Regions from separate parts of the Streptomyces sp. NBC_00328 genome, predicted to be linked through region 2. Evidence: riboswitches for the same ligand, from Rfam matches in the RefSeq annotation. Region 2 holds a riboswitch; each other region holds the start of a gene.
What was found. Region 2 has a riboswitch for cyclic di-AMP ahead of OG485_RS18930 (transglycosylase family protein). Riboswitches for the same ligand answer to the same signal wherever they lie in the genome.
Positions count from the first base shown of each region.

Region 1 (4,901 bases), 3.9 Mb from region 2:
GCGACCCTCGGAAAGGACTGGATCTTCAAGAAGGTCTACTCCTCCATGGACCGGGTCCTCGTGCACTCGGCGAGCTTCGGCTCCAACGCACAGGCCATGGCGGCGGGGCTCGCGGTGCTCTCCGTGATGGAGAACGAGCAGACCGTCGCCCACGCACGGATCACCGGGGAACTGCTGAAGTCCCGGCTGGCGGCCCTGGTCGACCGCTACGAGCTGCTCAGCGAGGTGCGCGGGCGGGGTCTGATGATCGGCATCGAGTTCGGCCGGCCCGCGTCGCTCAAGCTGCGCGGCCGCTGGAGCATGCTGCAGGCCGCGCGCAAGGGTCTGTTCGCGCAGATGGTCGTCGTGCCGCTGCTCCAGCGGCACCACATCCTCACCCAGGTCTCCGGCGACCACCTGGAGGTGATCAAGCTGATCCCGCCGCTGGTCATCGACGAGCGGGATGTCGACCGGTTCGTGGAGGCCTTCACCGCGGTGATGGAGGACGCGCACAACGGCGGCGGGCTGATGTGGGACTTCGGGAAGACGCTGGTGAAGCAGGCGGTGGCGAACCGCTGAGACCCGGCCGCACCGGCGGTCGCCGCGAGGCTCGCGGGCGCGACCGGCGAGGCGGCCCGGGTGCGGTGGACCGTGTCCGGCGAGGTTCTTTGCCTCTGGGGCAAGAAAATTGCCCCAGAGGTAATTGTTTGGCTCAATGGTCCTATGAGCCCTGCCGACACAGGGGCGGCCGACGAGCCGTCCGCCGAGCTGCACGCCGTGGCGCCCCGGCTCCGCGCCCTGCGCCGCAGCGCCTCCCTCACGCTGGAGGCAGCCGCCCGCGCGGCCGGACTCTCGCCCGCCCATCTCTCCCGGCTGGAGACCGGACAGCGCCAGCCCTCGCTGCCGATGCTGCTCACGCTGGCCCGTGTCTACGGTACGACGGTCTCGGAACTGCTCGGCGAGGCGGTCCCCGACCGTGACGCGATCGTACGGGCCGCCGCCATGGAACCGGCCCCGGCCGGGGGCTGGACCTACTGGCAGGCGGGCTCCGCGGGCCGCGGCATGCAGGCGCTGCGCGTGCACGTCCCCTACGGTTCGCAGGGCGACATCGTGCGCGTCCACCCGGGCGAGGAGTGGCTGTACGTCCTCCGGGGGCGGCTCAGTCTGCGCCTCGGGGACACCGCGCACGTCCTCGCTCCGGGAGACAGCGCCCACTTCGACTCGCTGACCCCGCACCGCATCGCCGCCGCCGAGCGCGACGGAGCCGAGCTCCTCTTCGTACACACCCTGCTGCAGAGCCCCGTCGCCGCGCTGTGCCTCGGCCCGGCGACGGGCCACCCCACCTCGGGAGAGACGTCATGACCGAACCCACAGAACGCCGCCGCTCCATGGAGGACAGGTTCCCGCGCGCCCTGTGGGTGCGGCTGATCATCTACGTCGCCGTCGGCCACCTGTTCGCGGCCTTCATCTACCTGCTCTTCACGCTGGGCGCGCAGAACCAGTAGGGAACCCGGTCCGGCGGGCGGCTCAGTCCAGGAGCCGCCCGCGCAGGCGCTCCCGCAGCTCCGGCGTCAGTCCCAGGCCCTGCTCCAGATAGACCTCGACGCTGCCCCAGGTCTCCTCGATCGTCTCGAAGGCGGCTGTCAGGTACGCGGCGCGCGCGTCGAACAGCGGGCTGAGCAGTTCCATCACCTCGGGGGAGTAGGCGCCGGCCGAGGAGCCGTTGCGGTGCACCTTGTAACGGCGGTGCGCGGCGTTCGACTCCAGGTAGTCGGCCACGATCGCCTCACGCTCGACGCCGAGGGCGAGCAGGGTGACCGCGATGGACAGCCCGGCGCGGTCCTTCCCCGCCGCGCAGTGCATCAGCGCGGGCACGCTGTCGTCGGCCAGGGCGTGCAGCACCTGGGAGTGCTCGGCCGTGCGTTCCTTGATGATCGTGCGGTAGGAGTTGATCATCCGGTTCTCGGCCTTGCCGTCGCCGAGGATCGCGCGCAGCTGGTCGAGATCGCCGTCGCGGACCATCTTCCAGAACTCGCTGCCGTCCGCCGGGTCGCTCAGCGGGAGGTTCACGTTCCGCACGCCCGGCAGTTCGACGTCCGGGCCCTCCAGCTTCTGGTCCGCGGCATTGCGGAAGTCGAAGATCGTGTGGAGACCCAGAGAGGCGAGGAACGCGGCGTCCTCCTCCGTGGCGTGGGCGAGGTGGCCGCTGCGGAACAGGTGCCCATAACGCACTCGCCGGCCGTCCGCGGTGGGCAGTCCGCCCACGTCGCGGAAGTTGCGCACTCCGCCGAGATCGGGCTCGGTCGACGGGACCTGCTGCGTCACGGGGGCTCCTCCCATTCGGCCGCCGGCGTCGCCGTGCTGGACTCGGCGCCGCTCGTCGGCAGTTGTACCGGCTCGCGCTCCCGACGATACGACATGGGTTCCTCGGGCAATGAGTTGTCCACGGCCGACGACTTCCGGACGGAACGCCCTGGAAGCGGCGCATTGCGACATCTGACGTCGAGTGCGTGTTCGAATTCTGCGATGGATCGGTCGCACGCCTCCGGCCGTATCGGCCCCGTGGGGCAATTGAGGCGAAACGCGGCATTCGGGAGTGCCGTTTTGTGCGCCATTCCGAGCAGGGGTCCGAATGTGCCGGATATCCGCGCGTGCAGCATCTGTCTGTTCTGTCCGAATAGGTGCCTTCGTGGCAACTGGCCCTGGAATAGGGCGCCCTGGGGTGAGTCGCGTGAGGAGCGTCATATTCGTGACGATGCGTTGCCGTCCTCATTTCTCAACCTGCCCGGATTTTCAGGTGGGTTGAGAGGCCGGGAAGATCGTCACTCCACGGAGGGTGACGGTGGTTTCCGCATGGATCAAGAAAGGCGAGCGCACAGAAACCGCACATAGTTGTCGACGCGCTCTCATGTCGCTTACGTTCTGCCTCAATCCGGACGGACGCCCAATCCTGCCGCCGCCCGGAATCCGCACACTCACCCGTACACGGCAGGAGCGGGGGACCCACAGGTTCCGCGCCTGGTCCGGTTCTTTTTCCGGAACAGGCTAGGGGTACAGCCGCGCAGCAGCGTGGCCGGGCATCTCCAGCCCGCACCCGACAGCTCACCCCGCAGGCGCCGGAGAGGAATTCGTCATGCCCGCGAAGGGTAAGCACCGCCGTCCCAAGTCCTTGCGTTTCACCCGCTCGATCGCCGTGGCCGGAACCGGTGGCGCCGCACTCGCGCTGCCCCTGATGGGAGCCACCGGCGCCCACGCCGCGACCCCGGCCACCGCCGTCGCGCACCACGTCGAGAAGGCCGCGAGCGCCGTTCCCGCGAAGAAGGCCGCCAAGGCCGCCGGGACGAAGACGTACGCGGTGAGGTCCGGGGACTACCTCTCGAAGATCGCCGACGAGCAGAACGTCAGCGGCGGCTGGAAGAAGATCTACGCCGACAACCGCTCCTCCATCGGCGGCGACCCGTCGCTGATCCACCCCGGTCTGAAGCTGTCGCTCGGCAAGAAGGCCGCCGCCCACTCGGCCACGCACTCGGCCACGCACTCGGCCACGCACTCGGCCACGCACTCGGCCACGCACTCGGCCACGCACTCGGCCACCCGGACGACCACCTCGGCGAAGTCCGGCCAGGCGACCCCGGCCGCCGACCCGGCCCCCTCCGGCAACGCTTCCACCGGCGCCGCTTCCACCGAAGCCCCTTCCACGGGTACCTCTTCCGGCTACACCCTGCCGGTCGCGAGCAGCTCCGTCGGCACCGGTTACAAGGTGGCGGGCAGCATGTGGTCCAGCGGCTACCACACGGGCGTGGACTTCGTGATCCCGACCGGCACCACGCTCAAGTCCATCGCCGCGGGCACGGTCGTCTCCGCGGGCTGGGGCGGCGCCTACGGAAACCAGGTCGTCATCCAGCACGCCGACGGCAAGTACTCCCAGTACGCCCACATGTCGTCGCTGTCCGTCTCGGCGGGGCAGACCGTCACCGAGGGGCAGCAGATAGGTCTCTCCGGCGCCACGGGCAACGTGACCGGACCGCACCTGCACTTCGAGATCCGCACCACGCCGGACTACGGCTCCGACATCGACCCGGTCGCGTACCTGCGCTCGCACGGTGTCGCCGTGGGCTGACACCCCCCGCCTCCTGCTCCTGACGGCAGGAAGACCTCCGAAGGCCGGACCCCACGATCCCCCGGGTCCGGCCTTCGGTGTGCCCGCGGCAACGGCCTCTGGGCGATCGCTGCCTCAACATCCTTGACGCGAGCCCTATTCCAGAGTTGACCAATGCTTGGCGAGTGGCTTATCTCACCGGCCGTCAACCCTTCCCTACGGTCGCGTAGCTCACATCAAAAGGTGAATCATGCTCCATGTGGCAGACGATTCGAAGAGTGACAACAGATCAGTGATCGGGTCGTACGTGGCGGTGGGGGACAGCTTCACCGAGGGCGTCGGCGACCCTGGGCCCGACGGAGCGTTCGTCGGCTGGGCGGACCGGTTCGCGGTACTTCTCGCGGACCGCAGGCCCGAAGGCGATTTCGACTACACCAACCTTGCCGTGCGCGGCAAACTGCTCGACCAGATCGTCGAGTCCCAGCTCCAGAGGGCCAAGGAACTCGGCCCGGACCTGGTCTCGTTCTGCGCCGGCGGCAACGACATCATCCGCCCCGGCACCGACCCCGACGAGGTCGCCGAACGCTTCGAGCGCGCGATCGTCGACCTCACCTCCGCCGTCGGCACCGTCATGGTGACCACCGGCTTCGACACCCGTGACGTTCCCGTGCTCAAGCACCTGCGCGGCAAGATCGCCACCTACAACGGACATGTGCGTGCCATCGCGGACCGCTACGGCTGTCCCGTCCTCGACCTCTGGTCCCTGAAGACGGTCCAGGACCGCCGGGCCTGGGACGGCGACCGGCTGCACCTCTCTCCCGAG
Region 1 is NZ_CP108013.1:8,283,725-8,288,625, forward strand. Features, by position in the region: gene OG485_RS36255 (aspartate aminotransferase family protein) at 1-558, shown strand, start outside; gene OG485_RS36260 (helix-turn-helix domain-containing protein) at 703-1,341, shown strand; gene OG485_RS36265 (DUF6126 family protein) at 1,368-1,484, shown strand; gene OG485_RS36270 (tyrosine-protein phosphatase) at 1,507-2,304, opposite strand; cyclic di-AMP (ydaO/yuaA leader) riboswitch at 2,946-3,108, shown strand; gene OG485_RS36275 (M23 family metallopeptidase) at 3,113-4,099, shown strand; gene OG485_RS36280 (SGNH/GDSL hydrolase family protein) at 4,371-4,901, shown strand, end outside.
Region 1: linked by a shared signal. The riboswitch ahead of OG485_RS36275 (M23 family metallopeptidase) and the one ahead of OG485_RS18930 (transglycosylase family protein) in region 2 are both predicted to bind cyclic di-AMP.

Region 2 (4,901 bases):
CCGCACGCGGCTGCCCAGCGGGGTGGAGGCCTGGCTCGTCACGCGGTACGCCGACGCCAGGCAGACGCTCGCCGACCAGCGGCTGTCCAAGAATCCCGCGCATCACGACGAGCCCGCGCACGCGAAGGGCCGGACCGGGATTCCCGGGGAGCGCAAGGCCGAGCTCATGACGCATCTGCTGAACATCGACCCGCCGGACCACACCCGGCTGCGGCGGCTCGTCAGCAAGGCGTTCACGCCGCGGCGCGTGGCCGAATTCGCCCCGCGGGTGCAGGAGCTGACGGATCAGCTCATCGCCGGGTTCGCGGCCAGGGGTTCCGCGGACCTCATCCACGAGTTCGCCTTCCCGCTCCCCATCTACGCCATCTGCGACCTGCTCGGCGTCCCGCGCGAGGACCAGGACGACTTCCGGGACTGGGCGGGCATGATGATCCGGCACGGCGGCGGGCCCAGAGGCGGGGTCGCCCGGTCCGTGAAGAAGATGCGCGGGTATCTCGCCGAGCTCATCCACCGCAAGCGCGAGGCGCTGACCGCGGAGCCCGCACCGGGCGAGGACCTCATCTCCGGGCTCATCCGCGCCTCCGACCAGGGTGAGCACCTCACCGAGAACGAGGCCGCCGCCATGGCCTTCATCCTGCTCTTCGCCGGGTTCGAGACCACGGTCAATCTCATCGGGAACGGGATGCACGCCCTGCTCACCCACCCCGGGCAGCGGGCGCGCCTCCAGGCCTCCCTCGCGGCCGGGGAGAGCGGGCTGCTCGAGACGGGTGTCGAGGAACTCCTGCGCTACGACGGGCCCGTGGAACTGGCCACCTGGCGGTTCGCGACCGAGGCCGTGCGGATCGGCGGGCAGGACATCGCGGCCGGCGACCCCGTGCTCGTGGTGCTCGCGGCCGCGGACCGCGACCCCGAACGTTTCGAACAGCCGGACACGCTCGATCTCGCGCGACGTGACCTTCAGCACTTGGGCTACGGCCACGGCATCCACTACTGCCTGGGCGCGCCGCTCGCCCGGCTGGAGGGGCAGACCGCGCTCGGCACGCTCCTCGGCCGCCTGCCCGACATCCAACTCGCCGGAGAATCGACGGATTTGCGCTGGCGTGGAGGTCTCATTATGCGTGGATTGCGCACGCTTCCTGTGGAGTTCACCCCGGTCAAATAGGCCTGGACCAGCCCATCGGCGACCCTTCGGCATCCCTGCTGAAGGGGTTCTTCCGCATACCGGAAAGGGCCCCTTGCGGCTAGCGGAACATGACGCTCCATCAAATCTGTGATCTTCGCGTGATCTGTACTGCATCGACTTGTAACCAGCGTTCGAGTGCGACTACCTTCACCCATCAACGCGGCGCCTGCGCTTCTTGGTTCACAGGGGCCGCGGTACTCCCTGCTGTCACTCGAAAGGCTTTCGTATGCTCTCCGGGAACGGCCGTCACCGTCGCCCTCGTCAGGCCCCTGCACTCATGGTCGCCGCAGGGGTGACCGGATCGGCGATCGTCATCCCGCTGCTCGCCGCGGCGAGCGCGAGCGCGGCCGACGGGAACACCTGGGACCGGGTGGCGCAGTGTGAGAGCGGTGGCGCGTGGAGCGCCGACCAGAGCAACGGGTACTACGGCGGCCTCCAGCTCGACCAGGAGAACTGGGAGGCGCACGGCGGCCTCGACTACGCCCCGAGGGCCGACCAGGCCAGCCGCTCGCAGCAGATAGCCGTCGCCGAGAAGGTGCTCGCCGACAAGGGCCTCGCGGCCTGGCCGACCTGTGGGCCGCTCTCGGGTCTCAGCAAGGACGCGGCCGGCGTCAGCGTCGACACGGGCGTGGCCGGCGATGCCTCGAACGGCGAGGACGAGTCCGGTTCGTACGTCTCGTCCGGACTGGCGACTTCGCCCAGTACGTCACCTTCAGGTGATTCTTCCGCTTCGTCTGATTCGGATGACTCCTCGGACGCGGCCGGCAGCACCGCGGAGCCCAGCGCCTCGCAGAGCTCCGACGGCTCGGACGCGGCGACCGGCAAGGGTGGCAAATCGGCCAAGTCCGGTCAGAAGCATGCTTCTTCGAGCCCCTCCGACACCCCGAGCACCGGCACCGGGCGGCACCGCGGCGGGGATGCCGCGGAGAGCGCGACCGGCGGCAGCGCCGACAGCACCGCCGGGCGGCATGCCGCGAGCGCCTCGAGCGACACCGCGTACGTCGCGGACGTCACGGACGTCATCGGCAACCTCTGGAAGGTTTCCGGCGGGCTGGACCTCGGAGGCGGATGGGCCGACCTGCCCACCGCCGACGCGACTGCGACCGACAGCGCTCCCGGCCTCGTCGCACCTGGTCAGAGCATCGCGGACACTGCCGAAACGGTGCAAAACTAGCGGGAGTTCGCGTCCTGGTTCGCTGGGGAATGTCCCATTTGATGCAAGTGAGACATGGGTCTCAGAAGCCCTGATCGTCTTTGAATTTCCGCCGATCGACTGCTTACGGTCGTGACTGCTCGCCACAGCGGGCCCCGACGGTCGCAACGCCGAATCCTGCCAGCGGCCGTACGGGAACAGTCGTCGCGTCATGCGCCGTAGGCAGGAGCGGGGGACCCAAGGTAAGTGCCGGGCCCGGGAGTTGAGAGACATCCGGGAACGGCTTGGGGTGAAGCCGCGCGTCGGACGTCCTGGAGACAGGACCGAAGGCAGCGCGGCCGGGCAACTCAACCGGCCCGAACCCGACAGCTCACCTCGCAGGCGTCGGTGAGGGGATCTCTCCATGCTGTTCTCCAGCAAGGGCAAGCACCGCCGCCCGAACAAGGCCACCCGCGTCGCCACGCTCGCCGGTGTCACCGGTGTCGCCATCGCCGCTCCGCTGATGGCGGCCGGCAGCGCCTCCGCCGCCACCGCCTCCGAGTGGGACGCCGTCGCCCAGTGCGAGGCCGGCGGCAACTGGTCGATCAACACCGGCAACGGCTACTACGGCGGACTCCAGTTCTCGTCCTCCACCTGGGCCGCGTACGGCGGCACCGCCTACGCCTCGACCGCCGACCAGGCGTCGAAGTCGCAGCAGATCACCATCGGCGAGAAGGTCCTCGCCGCGCAGGGCAAGGGCGCCTGGCCGTCCTGCGGTGTCGGCCTGTCCGGCACCACCTACGGCGGCGGCTCGGCCCCGGCGGCCCCGGCGGCCCCGTCCACCTCCTCCTCCTCGAGCGCCTCGCAGAGCGCCCCGGCCACCCGTTCGACGGAGCAGCCCGCCTCGCGTTCCGCGGAGCGCCCCGCCGTCCAGAAGACCGTCACCACCCCGACCGGCAAGAAGGTCAAGAAGGGTGACGGCGAGTACGAGGTCGTCAAGGGCGACACCCTCAGCTCGATCGCCGAGAAGAAGCACGTCAAGGGCGGCTGGCAGAAGCTGTTCAAGCTGAACAAGGACATCGTCGCCGACGCCGACTTCATCTACCCGGGCCAGCAGCTGCACCTGCGCTGAGTACCGCGGCGCGCCGGTGCCGTGTGGTCGCCTTCGGCGGAGGGCGGCCATCTCCCGGGCGGCGCGCGGGTGCCTTCCGGGCCGGATTCCGGCCCGACGACAGTTCCCCTCCCGAACCGGGCCTTTTTGGGAAAGGCCCGGTGAGGGTCCCCGTTCCCACGGGCTCCCCGCTCCGGTGCGTGTTCCCCCGCACGCGCCGGAGCGGGGTTTTTCATTTCTTTTTTTGTTCCGTTCAGGAACAATATGTACGCTCAGTTCCGCTCAAGGGGTGGTCGATCGGCTGGCCGATCCCCGTGGGCCGGTTAGGCTCATCCCGCAGGGCTGCCAAGTCCTGCGTACCCGTGTCACATCCCATAAAGGAGATGCTCGTGCCGTCCATCGACGTCGTCGTAGCCCGGGAAATCCTGGACTCCCGAGGCAACCCCACGGTCGAGGTCGAGGTCGGCCTCGACGACGGCAGCACGGGTCGTGCCGCCGTTCCGTCCGGCGCCTCCACCGGAGCCTTCGAGGCCATCGAGCTTCGCGACGGTGACCCCAACCGCTACCACGGCAAGGGTGTCGAGAAGGCCGTCCTCGCCGTCATCGAGCAGATCGGCCCGGAGCTCGTCGGCTACGACGCCACCGAGCAGCGCCTGATCGACCAGGCCATGTTCGACCTGGACGCCACCGACAACAAGGGCTCGCTCGGCGCCAACGCCATCCTCGGCGTCTCGCTCGCCGTCGCGCACGCCGCCTCCGAGGCGTCCGACCTGCCGCTCTTCCGCTACCTGGGCGGCCCGAACGCGCACCTGCTGCCCGTTCCGATGATGAACATCCTGAACGGCGGGTCGCACGCCGACTCCAACGTGGACATCCAGGAGTTCATGATCGCCCCGATCGGCGCGGAGTCCTTCTCCGAGGCCCTGCGCTGGGGCGCTGAGGTCTACCACACCCTCAAGAAGGTGCTGAAGACCAAGGGCCTGTCCACCGGCCTCGGCGACGAGGGCGGCTTCGCCCCGAACCTGGAGTCGAACCGCGCCGCCCTCGACCTCATCCTCGAGGCCATCAAGGAGGCCGGCTACACCCCCGGCGAGCAGATCGCCCTCGCCCTCGACGTCGCCGCCTCCGAGTTCTACAAGGACGGCGTCTACACCTTCGAGGGCAAGGAGCGCTCCGCCGCCGAGATGACCGAGTACTACGCCGAGCTCGTCGCGGCGTACCCGCTCGTCTCCATCGAGGACCCGCTGTTCGAGGACGACTGGGCCGGCTGGAAGATCATCACCGACCAGCTGGGCGACAAGGTCCAGATCGTCGGCGACGACCTCTTCGTCACCAACCCGGAGCGCCTGGCCCGCGGCATCGAGGAGGGCTCCGCCAACGCCCTGCTCGTCAAGGTCAACCAGATCGGCTCGCTGACCGAGACCCTGGACGCCGTCGAGCTGGCCCAGCGCAACGGCTTCAAGTGCATGATGTCC
Region 2 is NZ_CP108013.1:4,344,188-4,349,088, reverse strand. Features, by position in the region: gene OG485_RS18940 (cytochrome P450 family protein) at 1-1,162, shown strand, start outside; gene OG485_RS18935 (transglycosylase family protein) at 1,461-2,357, shown strand; cyclic di-AMP (ydaO/yuaA leader) riboswitch at 2,541-2,735, shown strand; gene OG485_RS18930 (transglycosylase family protein) at 2,740-3,447, shown strand; gene eno (phosphopyruvate hydratase) at 3,810-4,901, shown strand, end outside.

Region 3 (4,901 bases), 2.8 Mb from region 2:
CGAGGTCGAACTCCAGGCGTACGACACCGTCCTCGAAGCTGCGCTTCTGGGTGTATCCGGCGTCCGTGAACACCTTGATCATCTTGTTGTTGGCGGGCAGCACCTCGGCGGCGAAACGGCGGATGTCACGCTCGCGGGCCACTGCGGCGATGTGCTCGAGCATCGCGGAGGCGACACCGCGGCCCTGGTGGGCGTCCTGCACGAGGAAGGCGACCTCGGCCTCGTCGGCGGGCGCGGAGGCGGGCATGCCGTCGGCGTTGATCCGGTCGTAGCGCACGGTGGCGATGAACTCGCCGCCCACCGTGGCCGCGAGGCCCACGCGGTCCACGAAGTCGTGGTGGGTGAAGCGGTGGACGTCCTTGGCGGACAGCCGCGGATAGGGCGCGAAGAAGCGGTAGTACTTCGACTCGTCCGACACCTGCTCGTAGAAGCTGACCAGACGTTCGGCGTCGTCGACGGTGATGGGTCTGATGCGTGCGGTGCCGCCGTCACGCAGCACCACGTCGGCCTCCCAGTGGGCTGGGTACTCGTGCCGATCCGCCGAGGTCTGCATGGGCCCCAGAGTACGGCTCGCGTACGACAACGGCGCGAGGCAGTCTGAGGGTGACGGGCGTCGGAGCGGGTCCTCGGCCGACACCGCGGCGGGCGAGATCCGGGACCGTCCGGGCAAGCCTCGCGATATGAAAGAATGGTCTAGACAACCTTGAACACCCGAAGGGCAGCATCACATGGCTGAGCGCCGCGTCAACGTCGGCTGGACCGAGGGCCTCCACGCCCGCCCCGCCTCCATCTTCGTCCGGGCCGCCACGGCCTCCGGCATCCCCTTGACGATCGCCAAGGCCGACGGGGACCCCGTCAACGCGGCCTCCATGCTCGCGGTCCTCGGCCTGGGCGCCCAGGGCGGCGAGGAGATCGTCCTCACATCGGACTCCGAGGGCGCGGATGCCGCTCTCGACCGTCTGGCGAAGCTGGTCGCCGAGGGGCTCGACGAGCTCCCCGAGACCGTCTGAGCCGCCCACGAGGCACCCGGACACGAGCGGCCGAGCCGCGCCCCCCTTCACCGGGTGGCGCGGCTCGGCTGTTTTTCCGTACCCTCGCTCGGAATTCCCCACATGCCATGTACGACCTCGCACCATGACCACGGGAATGGCGTGCGCCGAAATTCCGGACACACGCATAAAAGGGCATCAGAAATGAGCCCCTGCCGAATATCCCTCTTTGTATACGGCGCCCGTGTTAATGACGCGGGCCCGTCATGTTTACGGGATGTTGCGAACTTCTCACACGGTCCGGCCGGTCGCCGCCGGGAAATCGGAGCCGGTGCGCGGCCGTGGCGCGCTCGGTGTGCAGGGCCGTGATCGCGCGGGCCCGCTCACTGTCCCCGCGGGCGACCGCGTCCACGATGCCGCCGTGCTCCGCCCAGGACTCCGCGGGGTCGGCCGGCGCCTCCACCGAGTACATCCAGGCGATCTTGTGACGCAGCTGGGCGAGCGTCGAGGTGAGCGCGGGGCTGCCGGACGCCTGCGCGAGCGTCTCGTGGAACCAGCCGCCCAACGAGCGCAGATCCTCGCTGTGGCCTCGCCTTGAGCGCTCCTGCCCCAGCCTGACCAGACCTCGCAGCACCTTCAGGTGGGCCTCCGTGCGCCGCTGCGCGGCTCTCGCGGCACCCAGCGGTTCCAGCAGCATGCGCATCTCCAGGAGGTCCGCGGCCTCCAGCTCGGAGGGCTCCGCGACACACGCGCCCGCGTGCCGGCGGGTGACCACGAACCCCTCGGCCTCCAGCGTGCGCAGGGCCTCGCGCACGGGGACGCGCGAGACGCCGTACCGGCGTGCGAGCAGTTCCTCGGTGAGGCGGCCGCCGCGCTCGTAGACACCCGCGACGATGTCGTCACGGATCGCCGTGCACACCGAGTGCGCCGGAATACGCATGACCGACCTCCGCTTTAATCCCCGTGAAACGCCGTCGATTGACGCTTGTTCAGTGACTCTATTGCAGGAAGCCTGAATTTCCGATGGCAGGCCTGAATCCATGGATATTTTTTGGACAGACGGCATCCGGAAACGACGATGCCCCGGCTCGGTGAGCCGGGGCATCGAAAGCGGTGAAGAAGCCGCGAAGCGGTCGTCAGACGTTGACGCCGTGCGAGCGCAGGTACGCGACCGGGTCCATGTCCGATCCGTACTCGGCGGTCGTACGGGCCTCGAAGTGAAGGTGCGGACCGGTGGTGTTGCCCGTGTCCCCCGACAGAGCGATCTGCTGCCCCGGAGTGACCGTCTGCCCCACGGACACACCGATGGACGAGAGGTGGCCGTACATGGTGTACGTGCCGTCGTGCATCTTGATCACGACTTGATTGCCGTAGGCGCCGCCCCAGCCGGCCGTGACCACCGTGCCGGAGCCGACGGCGTGGACCGAGGTGCCGGACGCGGCGTGGAAGTCGACGCCGGTGTGGCTGCCGGAGGACCAGAGGCTGCTGCTGGCCTGGTAGCCGGTGGAGACGTACGAACCGGTGATCGGCATGACGAACGTGTTCAGGCGCTTGCGCTCGGCCTCACGGGCGGCGCGCTCCTTGGTCTCGCGCAGCTTCTGGGCCTGCTCCGCGGCCTGCTTGCGCGCGGTCTGCTCGGCCTGCTTGCGCGCGGCGGCCTCGTCGGCGGCGCGCAGCTGCGCGAAGGCCTGGGCGTCGATCTGGTCGGCGACCGTGTCGTTGAGCGTGACGGTCTGGGTCAGCCCGGTCTGCTCGACGGAGGCTTCCGCGGCGAACGCGGGGCCGGCCAGGGTTCCGATGACACCGGTGGTGGTGAGCGCCGCGACCCCGACGGCGGTCGTGGTGGTCGTGCTGTGCACGCGGCTCGTACGACGGTGCTTGCCGGTGCCACAGGTGAACGCCATGTAGGGGCTGATCCTTTCCTTCCCTCTCGCCTACCGGGTTAGCTGACGGGTTCGGAGCAGGAAGGTCTCCTACGGGCTCCCTCCGGAGAGGGCGTCCGATTCACCCCAGGGACTACGTGTGGGTCCCCGGCTCCCCTGACTCGCGTCATGGGGGACTCGGCGATGACTGTCCGGTGCCGCGGGCGCGGCGCACTGCGTGACGAACAGCCGCACTGACGCTAAGCGGGGCAACTTTCGAACAACAAACGGATCACGATTTTTGTAACGCATCCCACAGGGCAGAACGGTGGCCGTCATACGAATACGGACATCTTGGGAGCGGCTTCCGGAAAAGGGAGGGCCCTGACGGCTCTTCAGCCGTCAGGGCCCTGACGCGTCGCACGGGCTCTACTCGGCTGCCACCACGGTGACTTCACCGATTCCGAGGGCCCTGACCGGCTCCGCGATCTGCGCCGCGTCGCCCACCAGGACGGTCACCAGACGGTCCGTCGGGAAGGCGCTCACGGCCGCCGCGGTGGCCTCCACGGTGCCGGTGGCGGCCAGTTGCCGGTAGAGCGTCGCCTGATAGTCGTCCGGCAGGTGCTGCTCGACCTGGTCCGCGAGCGTGCTCGCGACCGCCGCGGCCGTCTCGAACTTGAGGGGCGCGACGCCCACCAGGTTCTGCACGGCGACGTCGCGCTCCGCGTCGGTCAGGCCCTCCGCCGCGAGGGTGCGCAACACCGTCCACAGGTCGTCGAGCGCAGGACCGGTGTTGGGGGTGTCGACCGAGCCGCTGATGGCGAGCATCGCGGCACCCGTGCCGTCCGGCGCGGAACGCAGGACCTGTCCGAACGCCCGCACTCCGTAGGTGTAGCCCTTCTCCTCGCGCAGGACGCGGTCCAGGCGCGAGGTGAGGGTGCCGCCGAGGCAGTAGGTGCCGAGGACCTGCGCGGGCCACACGCGGTCGTGCCGGTCGGCGCCGACCCGGCCGATGAGCAGCTGCGTCTGGACGGCACCGGGGCGGTCGACGATGATCACACGGCCGGTGTCGTCGGCGCTCACCGGCGGCACGGGGCGCGGCTGGGCGGCCGAGCCGGTCCAGGAGCCGAGCGTGTCGGCGAGCAGTTCGTCGAGATCGACATCGGTCAGGTCGCCGACGACGACGGCGGTGGCCGTGGCGGGGCGCACGTGCCTCTCGTAGAACGCGCGAACGGCCGACGCGTCGATGTTCTGGACGGTCTCCTCGGTGCCCTGCCGCGGGCGTGCCATGCGCACGCTCGCCGGGAACAGCTCCTTGGAGAGCTCCTTGGCGGCACGGCGGGCGGGGTTGGCCGTCTCGTGCGGGATCTCGTCCAGCCGGTTGGTCACCAGCCGCTCGACCTCGCTGTCCGCGAACGCGGGGGCCCGCAGGGCGTCGGCGAGCAGGCCGAGGGCCTTGGCCAGGCGCGAGACGGGCACTTCGAGGGACAGGCGCACACCGGGGTGGTCGGCGTGCGCGTCGAGCGTGGCGCCGCAGCGCTCCAGTTCGGCGGCGAAGTCCTCGGCCGAGTGCTTGTCGGTTCCCTCGGAGAAGGCGCGCGCCATGATCGTGGCGATGCCGTCCAGGCCCGCCGGCTCGGCGTCCAGCGGCGCGTCGAGGTTCACCTCGACGGCCACGACCTGCTGGCCGGGGCGATGACAGCGCAGCACGGTCAGACCGTTGTCCAGGGTGCCCCGCTCGGGGGCGGGGAACGCCCACGGCTTCGGCTGGCCGGCCTGGGGCTGCGGGTGGAAGTCCATGGTGGCGAGCTCGGTCACTTCGCCGCCTCCTCGTCGGTCTCGTCGGCGGAGTCAGCCGCGTCGGCTGCTTCGGCGGTGGTCGGCTCGTAGACGAGCACCGCGCGGTTGTCGGGGCGCAGGCGGGCCTTGGCGGCCTCCCGGACCTCGTCCGCCGTGACGTCGAGAACGCGCTGCACGGCGGTCAGGGCGAGCTGCGGGTCGCCGAACAGGACGGCGTACCGGCACAGTTCGTCGGCGCGGCCCGCCACGG
Region 3 is NZ_CP108013.1:7,133,973-7,138,873, reverse strand. Features, by position in the region: gene OG485_RS31370 (bifunctional acetate--CoA ligase family protein/GNAT family N-acetyltransferase) at 1-553, opposite strand, end outside; gene OG485_RS31365 (HPr family phosphocarrier protein) at 729-1,010, shown strand; gene OG485_RS31360 (GntR family transcriptional regulator) at 1,237-1,929, opposite strand; gene OG485_RS31355 (M23 family metallopeptidase) at 2,126-2,893, opposite strand; cyclic di-AMP (ydaO/yuaA leader) riboswitch at 2,906-3,065, opposite strand; gene OG485_RS31350 (M16 family metallopeptidase) at 3,281-4,669, opposite strand; gene OG485_RS31345 (M16 family metallopeptidase) at 4,666-4,901, opposite strand, start outside.
Region 3: linked by a shared signal. The riboswitch ahead of OG485_RS31355 (M23 family metallopeptidase) and the one ahead of OG485_RS18930 (transglycosylase family protein) in region 2 are both predicted to bind cyclic di-AMP.